3 regions of the Caloramator sp. ALD01 genome follow, and region 3 is predicted to be linked to each of the others. Evidence: predicted binding sites of a transcription regulator. Region 3 holds the regulator's gene; each other region holds the start of a gene.
The links. The regulator LexA, encoded in region 3, represses DNA repair genes until DNA is damaged. The targets are predictions, from matches to a motif close to CNAACANNTGTTNG.
Positions count from the first base shown of each region.

Region 1: the regulator LexA is predicted to act here: its motif matches at 1,456-1,469, upstream of uvrB (excinuclease ABC subunit UvrB).
Region 2: the regulator LexA is predicted to act here: its motif matches at 1,482-1,495, upstream of dinB (DNA polymerase IV).

Region 1 is NZ_AXAA01000005.1:22,934-26,155, reverse strand. Features, by position in the region: gene asnB (asparagine synthase (glutamine-hydrolyzing)) at 1-1,372, shown strand, start outside; gene uvrB (excinuclease ABC subunit UvrB) at 1,482-3,222, shown strand, end outside.
Region 2 is NZ_AXAA01000005.1:99,805-103,026, reverse strand. Features, by position in the region: gene A3M9_RS13120 (Eco57I restriction-modification methylase domain-containing protein) at 1-469, shown strand, start outside; gene A3M9_RS0104040 (SDR family oxidoreductase) at 604-1,362, shown strand; gene dinB (DNA polymerase IV) at 1,508-2,755, shown strand; gene A3M9_RS0104030 (hypothetical protein) at 2,752-2,991, shown strand; gene A3M9_RS0104025 (nucleoside recognition domain-containing protein) at 3,049-3,222, shown strand, end outside.
Region 3 is NZ_AXAA01000001.1:134,618-137,839, forward strand. Features, by position in the region: gene A3M9_RS0100715 (tyrosine recombinase XerC) at 1-669, shown strand, start outside; gene A3M9_RS12880 (hypothetical protein) at 691-954, opposite strand; gene A3M9_RS12885 (LysM peptidoglycan-binding domain-containing protein) at 1,019-1,306, opposite strand; gene lexA (transcriptional repressor LexA) at 1,450-2,070, shown strand; gene A3M9_RS0100735 (methionine gamma-lyase family protein) at 2,089-3,222, opposite strand, start outside.

The DNA.
Region 1 (3,222 bases), on a different contig from region 3:
AATTATTTTTGCATCAGAAATTAAAAGCATTCTTTCACATTCAAAAATTAAACCTATTTTAGATAAAGATGGGCTTGAAACATTATTTGCACTTGGACCATCAAGACCCCTTGGAGATGGAATATTAAAAGGGATAAAAGAAGTGCCACCGGCAAGTTATTTGATTTTTGAAAATGGAAATTTTATAATAAAAGAATATTGGAAACCTACAGCTTATAAAAACAATCAAACATTAGATGAATGCATTGATAATGTAAGAAGTTTGGTTATTGATGCAATATATAGACAGCTCTCTGCTGATGTAAAGGTTTGCACATTTTTATCTGGAGGATTAGATTCAAGTATAATATCTTATGTTGCATCAAATTTTTTTAAAGAAAAGGGAATGCAGCTTGAAACATTTTCGATAGATTATGAAGATAACGAAAAGTACTTTAAAGCAAATGATTATATACCCAATAATGACAGTGAATATATTGATTTAATGGTTAGTGAAATTGAAAGTATTCACAAAAATGTAGTATTATCTCAAGAACAACTTGTAAATTATTTAGAAGAAGCTGTATTAGCAAATGATCTTCCTGGTATGGCTGATATTGATTCATCATTATATTTATTTTGTAGAGAAATTAGAAAATATGCTACAGTTGCATTATCAGGAGAATGTGCAGATGAAGTGTTTGGTGGATATCCTTGGTATATAAAAAGAGAAGATTTAAACTATAAAGGTTTTCCTTGGTTAAAATCTGTTGATGTAAGGAAATCAATTATAAACAAAAATCTAAAATTGGATTTAGAAAGCAAAATAAAGAGGCATTATGAAGAAACAATTAATCAAGTAGAGTACCTTGACGAAGATGATGAACTGACAAAAAGACTAAGGGAGATGTTTTATCTAAATATTAAGTGGTTTATGGTTACACTCCTAAATAGAAAAGATAGGATGAGTATGTCAAATAGTTTAGAAGTAAGAGTTCCATTTGCAGATTATAGACTTGTGGAATTTGCTTATAATATTCCACCTAAATTCAAATTCTGTGATGGAAGAGAGAAGGGAATATTAAGACGTGCACTTAAAGGTATTTTACCAGATGATATAATTGAAAGAAAAAAATCACCATATCCTAAAACACATAATCCAAAGTACACTGAGCTTGTATGTAAATTTATGATAGATATTTTATCAAATAAAAATGAACCTATACTCTATATAATTGATAAAGATTTTGTTGAATATACGGCTAATATTGGTGCTAAAAATATTAATGATAATTGGTTTGGACAGCTTATGAGTGGGCCTCAAACATTAGCATATTTAATTCAAGTAAACACGTGGCTAAAGAAATATAATATTGATATGGATTTTAAATAGGGGGATAGTCCCCTATTTTTTATATTGAAATATTTAAATATACTACTGGACGTTTAAAATATAAAGTTATATAATTAAAATAGCGAACATATGTTCAGAGGTGAATTAGATGGGAGAATTTAAAATAGTATCAAATTTTAAACCAACAGGAGACCAACCACAGGCAATAGAGAAACTTGTGGAGGGGATAAAAAGAGGAGATAGGTGTCAAACTCTTTTAGGAGTTACAGGTTCAGGAAAGACCTTTACTATGGCAAATATAATAGAAAGAGTTCAAAAACCAACACTTGTTATTGCCCATAATAAAACTTTAGCAGCACAGCTTTGTAGTGAGTTTAAAGAATTTTTTCCTGAAAATGCAGTTGAATATTTTGTTAGTTATTATGACTATTATCAACCAGAAGCCTATGTGCCTCATACAGACACATATATAGAAAAGGATGCATCCATAAACGATGAAATAGATAAGCTGAGACACTCTGCAACTTCTGCCCTGTTTGAAAGAAGGGATGTAATAATTGTAGCAAGTGTTTCCTGTATATATGGTTTAGGGGATCCTAATGAATATAGAGACCTTGTAGTTTCTTTAAGAGTAGGAATGGAAAGGGACAGGGATGAGGTTATAAGAAGGCTTGTTGATATACAGTATCAAAGAAACGATATAAATTTTGTAAGAGGAACCTTTAGAGTAAGAGGAGATGTGCTTGAAATATTCCCAGCCTCTCAATCGGAAAAGGCTATAAGGGTTGAATTTTTTGGTGATGAGATAGATAGAATAACTGAGATAGATGTACTGACTGGTGAAATATTAGGAGAGAGAAAGCATATTTCTATTTTCCCTGCATCCCACTATGCTGCATCAAGAGAAAAGATTGAAAAGGCAATAGAGGGAATAGAAAAGGAGTTAGAGGAAAGGTATAATGAATTATTGCAGCAGGAGAGACTTCTTGAAGCTCAAAGATTAAAACAAAGAACAAATTATGATATAGAGATGCTAAGGGAAGTTGGTTATTGTAATGGGATTGAAAATTACTCAAGACACTTTGATGGAAGGCAAAAAGGAGAACCTCCATACACTTTACTTGATTACTTCCCAGATGATTTTTTGATTTTTATAGATGAATCCCACGTAACACTTCCACAGCTTAGGGCTATGTATGCAGGAGATAAATCAAGAAAGGATAATTTAGTTGAGTATGGATTTAGACTTCCTTGTGCCTATGATAATAGACCTTTAAAATTTGAGGAGTTTGAAAAGAAGATAAATCAAGTTTTGTTTGTAAGTGCAACACCATCACAATATGAGATAGAAAATTCAACTCAAGTGGTGGAACAGATTATAAGACCAACTGGACTTCTTGATCCAGAAATAGTAGTAAAACCAATTAAGGGACAAATTGATGATTTAATTGGAGAGATTAAAGCAACTATTTCAAGAGGATTTAGAATATTAGTTACTACTCTTACAAAAAAGATGGCTGAAGATTTAACTGAATACCTAAAGGATGTAGGCATAAAGGTTAGATATTTACATTCAGATATAGATACTCTTGAGAGAATGAGGATTATTAGAGATCTAAGAAAAGGTGATTTTGATGTATTAGTAGGAATAAACCTTTTAAGAGAGGGGCTTGATATACCAGAGGTTGCCCTTGTTGCAATACTTGATGCAGATAAAGAAGGCTTCTTGCGTTCAGAAACTTCACTTATACAGACAATAGGTAGAGCTGCAAGAAATGCAGAGAGTAAGGTTATAATGTATGCCGATAAAATTACTGATTCTATGAAGAGGGCAATTGATGAAACTAATAGAAGAAGAAAGATACAAATGGATTACAATAAGAAACACG
Region 2 (3,222 bases), on a different contig from region 3:
GGGAGTAAGAAAATGGTTTGAGCTTCAATGGGGAAGAAACAGGGAGGATTTTGAGGGAAAAAAGATAATATATCCCTATAAATCAAATACAAATAGATTTGCTATAGATGAGGGAAGTTTCTATAGTGCAGATGTATATAGCTTAAAAATAAATGATATGTTTAAGGAAGTTTTTTCATATGAATTTATTGTTGGTGTCTTAAATAGCACAATATATGACTTCTATATAAAAACAATGGCAAAGAAATTGGGGGATGACCTATACGAATACTATCCTAATAAGATTTTAAAGCTGAAAATTCCAAACTACATAAAGGAAATTGAGGATATAGTAAAATCTAATAGGGATGAAAAGGAAAAGATTAAAGAGATTGATAGTATATTATGCCAATATTTTGAAATAGAGTGCCACCAAGAGCTCCGAAAAAATGATACCTTAAAAATTGTCACCACTATATATAGTGAATAAAAGATAATATGCGCAACTATATATAGTATGTTTTTAAAAATAATTTGATTTTTTCGGAGGTCTCCCACCCAGGTGAAATGTGAAATATTCTAAAAATTACAAGATACAAAGCGATATATAAGGCGGTGAGGTTTATGAAAAAGTTTAAAAAAACAGCCATTATAACAGGTGGAGGACAAGGAATAGGCAAGGGTACAGCTAAAAGGCTCCTTATGGAAAATTACAATGTTGTTATTGCTGAAATAGATAAAGAAGCAGGGCAGGAAACAGTAGATGAATTAAAAATATTTGGGGATATAAAGTTTATATGTTGTGATGTTTCTAAAGAAGAGGATGTTAAAAATTTAGTTTCTCAAACTGTTAATATATTTGGTGGAGTTGATGTTCTTATAAATAATGCTGCTATTTCAATAAATAAACCAATTACAGAGTTAAGCCTTGAGGAGTGGAATAGAGTTATATCAATAAACCTTACAGGTGCATTTTTGTGTTCTAAATATTGTGCACCGTATCTAAAACAAACAAAGGGTTCTATAATAAATATCGCATCTACAAGAGCCTTTATGTCTGAAAAGGATACGGAAGCATATTCTGCCTCAAAGGGAGGTATTTTTGCATTAACACACGCACTTGCTGTGAGTTTAGGGCCAGATGTGAGGGTAAATTGTATAAGTCCTGGATGGATTGAGGTTAGTGAATTGAAAAAACAAGGCATAAGAAAAACACCAATTTTAAGTGAAATGGACAATAAACAGCATCCTGCTGGAAGAGTGGGAAATGCAGATGACGTTGCTTCTATGATTTTATTTTTGATAGATGAAAGAAATTCCTTTATAACAGGTGCAAATTTTATTGTGGATGGCGGAATGACAAGAAAGATGATATATGTTTAATAGGATAGATAAGTGCTGACAAGGGTGTGACATTATCTATATTATGGATAATGTCACATTTCACTTGGGTGGCACTTTTTTTGTTTGATTTTTTGATAAAAGTAGTATAATATAATATACGAACAAATGTTCGGGAGGCGGTATTGTGAGGAATATTTTACACGTAGATTTGAATGCTTTTTATGCTTCAGTAGAGCAGGCAGAGGATAAAAATCTCCAGGGAAAACCTGTTGCAGTTGCGGGGGATAAAGAAAAGAGGACAGGTATAATACTTACGGCCTCCTATGAGGCACGAAGATATGGTATAAAGACAGGTATGACAATAGGAGATGCACTTAAATTGTGTAGAGATTTAATATTAGTTAAACCAAATTTCAGAAGATACGTAGAGTATTCTAACAGGGTTATGGATATTTTAAGAAGTTTTACGCCAGATGTGGAGGTTTTTAGCATAGATGAGGCTTGGCTTGATGTATCAGGGTGTGAAGGATTGTTTGGAGATGGGGTAGAAATAGCTAATTTAATAAGAAAAAAAATACGAGAGGAACTTGGAATTACGGCAAGTGTGGGGGTATCCTACTGCAAATTAATGGCAAAGATGGCCTCGGATCTAAAAAAGCCTGATGCCACCAGCATAATTGATGAAAAGGATGTTCCAAAAATAATTTGGCCTATGCCTGTTGACGAACTTTTTGGTGTTGGTAGACGAATGAAAAGCAGACTAAATGAGCTTGGCATTTTTACAATAGGGGATTTGGCAAATACACCCTTAAGCCTTTTAACTAATAATTTTGGTAAGGTTGGAAGATATTATTGGAATTATGCAAATGGTATTGATTTTTCAAAGGTAGAAAGTAGCTACGATTGTATAAAGGGAGTAGGTAATTCAATAACAACACCTAAGGATTTAGTTGATGTTAAAGAAATATCTGAAATTTTTATGGTTTTAGCAGAGAGTGTAGGTATGAGGTTAAGAAGGATGGGGTTTGAGGGAAATGTGGTAGAAGTGGTATTTAGAAAGAGTAGCTTTGAAACAATAGTAAGAAGGCATAAAGTAAATGAATATATAGATACAACGGTTGATATACATAGGGAAGCGTTAAATTTATTTTTGAAAAATTGGGATAGAAGCAAAATAAGACTCCTTGGAATTAGAGTAACTGGTCTTAAAGAAAAACAAAAATTTGAGCAGATAAGTTTATTTGAAGATGAAACAAAGAAAAAGAGAGAGAAATTGGATATGTGCTTAGATACCATAAGAGAAAAATATGGAAAATATTCTGTTTTTCGTGCAATAACAATGCAAAATGACAGCAATAAAACTATAAGAGTTTTAGATAAAGATGAGTGGATACCTATGAACTCCTTTAATAAAGGTGGTGGTAGGATATGAAACTTTTAAGAGAGAAGGCGAATGTTTTAGTATTGTTTCAGGATACAATAATGAATCCTATTATGATAATGTGCAGTATGGGTGTGTTTAAAGTAAATAGAGTAATAAACATAAACAAAGAGCGTAGATATTTAAGGGATTGTTATATATTCTTATGTTCTGTTGAGGGAAGAGATGAGCCTATTGAGCTAAGATGGGATATAGAAGGCAATATATGGTTTTTAGAAAAATTCTAAAAAATAGTTAACAAAATTAGTATGAATAATTATAATTAACTTAGAGGGGGTGAAGTTATGATAGAGGCAATAAAGGCAGGAACAATAAGGGGGGCTAAAAAAGGTATAGAAACAACTTTTAAAATAGGTAAAATATTGGTTCCTATATATTTTATAGTTACATTTATTAAATATACGCCTATAATAAATTATATTGCGATTGTATTTAAACCTATTATGCATTTGGTTGGA
Region 3 (3,222 bases):
AGAGCTTTTTTTAATTATCTTGAGACCAAGGTTAAATTAATAAGTGAAAATCCTGCAAAGGAGCTTGAAAGCCCTAAGATATCAAAAAGACATCCTGTTTATTTGACTTTAGAACAAAGTAAAAAGTTAATAAACGTTATTGATGGTAAACATAAAGAGAGAGATTATGCAATGATAATGCTATTTTTAAATTGTGGATTAAGATTATCAGAATTGGTTGGAATTGATATTGATAAGATAAAGGGCGATATATTAACTGTTATAGGTAAAGGTAATAAAGAAAGAACAGTTTATCTTAATCAAGCTTGTATAGAAGCTATAAACAGATATTTAGCAGTAAGACCCGTTGATGCTAAAGATGAAAAAGCTTTGTTTTTAAGTGAGAGAAAAACAAGAATAAATAAAAGAACAGTAGAAATTATTGTTAAAAAATATATCGAAAAGGCTGGTTTAGGAAATGAAAAATATACTCCACATAAATTAAGACATACTGCTGCAACCTTAATGTATAAGTATGGTAATGTTGATATAAGGGCACTACAGCAAATATTAGGTCACGAAAGCGTTTCAACAACACAAATATACACACATATAGACGATGAAAAATTAAGGATGGCTGTTAATGCAAATCCTTTGTCAAATATTACGGTTGAAAAAAAGGAAGAGTAAAATTACTCTTCCTTTTTTACTCTATTCTATTTCATCTATGTATATACTGTCTTTTAAAATAGAATAATCATCTTCTTGTTCCAATATTTCTTCATCGTAGATATAATCGTCATAATCCTCTTCTTCAATTATTCCATCAATATGTATCTCCTTGTAATCGTATTTGTTAACATCAAGACACTGCATACAATTATCACAAATTTTATTTGGTGCTAAATCACATATATTACATTCATTGCAGTTTATACATTGTTTACTTTTTTCAATAATACATTTTTTTAGCATAATTGATTAACTCCTTTTTTATAAAAAATATAAAATCTAATTTTATATTTTTATATATAATTATCTATTTGTCAATAGGAACTTTTAATGTTTGCCCAGGGAAAATAATACAATCGTTTAAATTATTAATTTTTCTTATTTCATAAACTGTTTTTCTTACATCTTTATCTTTTGGTGTATATTTAATTGAAATATTCCATATTGTATCGCCTTTTTTAACTACAACTTCTTCGTATGAGATAGTTTTGTTTTGTGTTTTGTTTTTATAATAACTTGAAACCTTTGAAATGGATATTGAAATTATTAAAAGGAATAATAATAAAGATATCGATGTTTTTAAATGTTTTTTCATAAACAACACCCTCCAAACATATGTTCTACATAAATTTTAATACAAACATATGTTCGTTGTCAATATTATCGAACATCAGTTTGAAACTTTTTTGGTTTAATGATATAATAAGATAAAGACAAAATTTAAGGGGTGTAGAATAAATGCTAATTAATGGTTTAAGTGATAAACAGCAAAAGATATTAGAATTTATAAAGCAGGAAATTGCAACAAGAGGATATCCCCCTTCTGTTAGAGAAATTGGCTTAGCAGTTGGATTAAGATCAACTTCTACTGTACATGCACATCTTGAAAAACTTGAAAAAAAAGGACTTATAAGACGTGATCCTACAAAACCAAGAGCTATTGAGATTCTAAATGAAAATCTACTTGAAGATAATAGTGATATAATGAAGGTACCTATAGTTGGTAGTGTATCGGCTGGAAATCCTATATTAGCCTTCGAAGAAGTTGAAGATTATTTTCCATTACCATTAAATTATTTTAATAAAAATACAGAGGTTTTTTTATTAAAAATTGAAGGGGAAAGTATGATTAATGCGGGTATATTAGATGGCGATTATGTTATAGTAGAAAGACAGCCGGTTGCAAAAAATGGAGATATTGTTGTTGCACTAATTGAAGATTCTGCTACTGTTAAAAGATTTTTTAAAGAGGATGGTTATATTAGATTGCAGCCTGAAAATTCACATATGGAGCCAATAATAGTTGATAATTGTACTATTCTTGGTAAGGTAATAGGTGTTTTTAGAAGATATAAATAGGCCAACAAATTTGTTGGCCTATTTATATATATTTGATAATGCCTTCATAACTCCTATTTTTGAGTGTTCGTAAGTTAGTCCACCTTGAACATAAGCAATGTATGGTGGTCTTATAGGTGCATCTGCACTTAATTCAATAGATGAACCTTGTATAAACGCTCCAGCAGCCATTATAACTGGATCTGAATATCCCGGCATATCCCAGGGTTCACATTCTACAAATGAATCAACAGGGGATCCCTTTTGAATACCTTTGCAAAAATTTATTAATAAATTAGCATCATTAAATTTAATAGCCTGAATTATATCGCTTCTTTTTTCGTTATATTTAGGAGAAACTTCATATCCGGCTAATTCCATTAACTTAGAACAAAAAATTGCACCTTTTAAAGCTTCTATTGTTATATGTGGTGCTAAAAATAATCCCTGTAATATTTGTCTAATAACACCAAATGTAGAACCACAGTCTCTTCCAAGGCCTGGTGCAGTTAATCTATAAGAAACTAATTCAATTAAATCTTTTCTTCCTACAATATAACCTCCAGTAGGTGCAATTCCTCCACCTATATTCTTAATTAATGAACCGGCAACCAAATCAGCTCCAACATCAGTTGGTTCTTTTAAATCTAAAAACTCGCCATAACAATTGTCTACAAATATAATAATATTTGTATTGACTTTCTTTATTTCTTTTATAGCAAATTCAATATCAGTAATAGTTAGGGCTGGCCTCCATCCATATCCAGTGGAACGCTGCATTGAAATTACTTTTATTGTTTTATCTTTTTTTATTTCTTCTATAACCTTATTTATATCAATTTTGAAATCTTTATTTAAATCAATTTGTTTATAGTTTATGCCATATTCTCTTAAAGAGCCCATACCACTTCCCTTCAAACCTATCACTTTTAATAACGTATCATATGGTGTTCCTGTAATGGACATTAAAGTATCACCAGGTCTTAATACGGCTTGTAGTGCTGCAGCAATTGCATGCGTTCCTGAAACTATATGAGGTCTTACAATTGCATCTTCAGCATTAAAAATATCAGCGTAAATTTTATCTACTATATCTCTTCCTATATCACCGTATCCATAACCTGTACTAAAGGTGAAATGAGAATCGCTTAATTTTTCTTTTTGCATTGCATT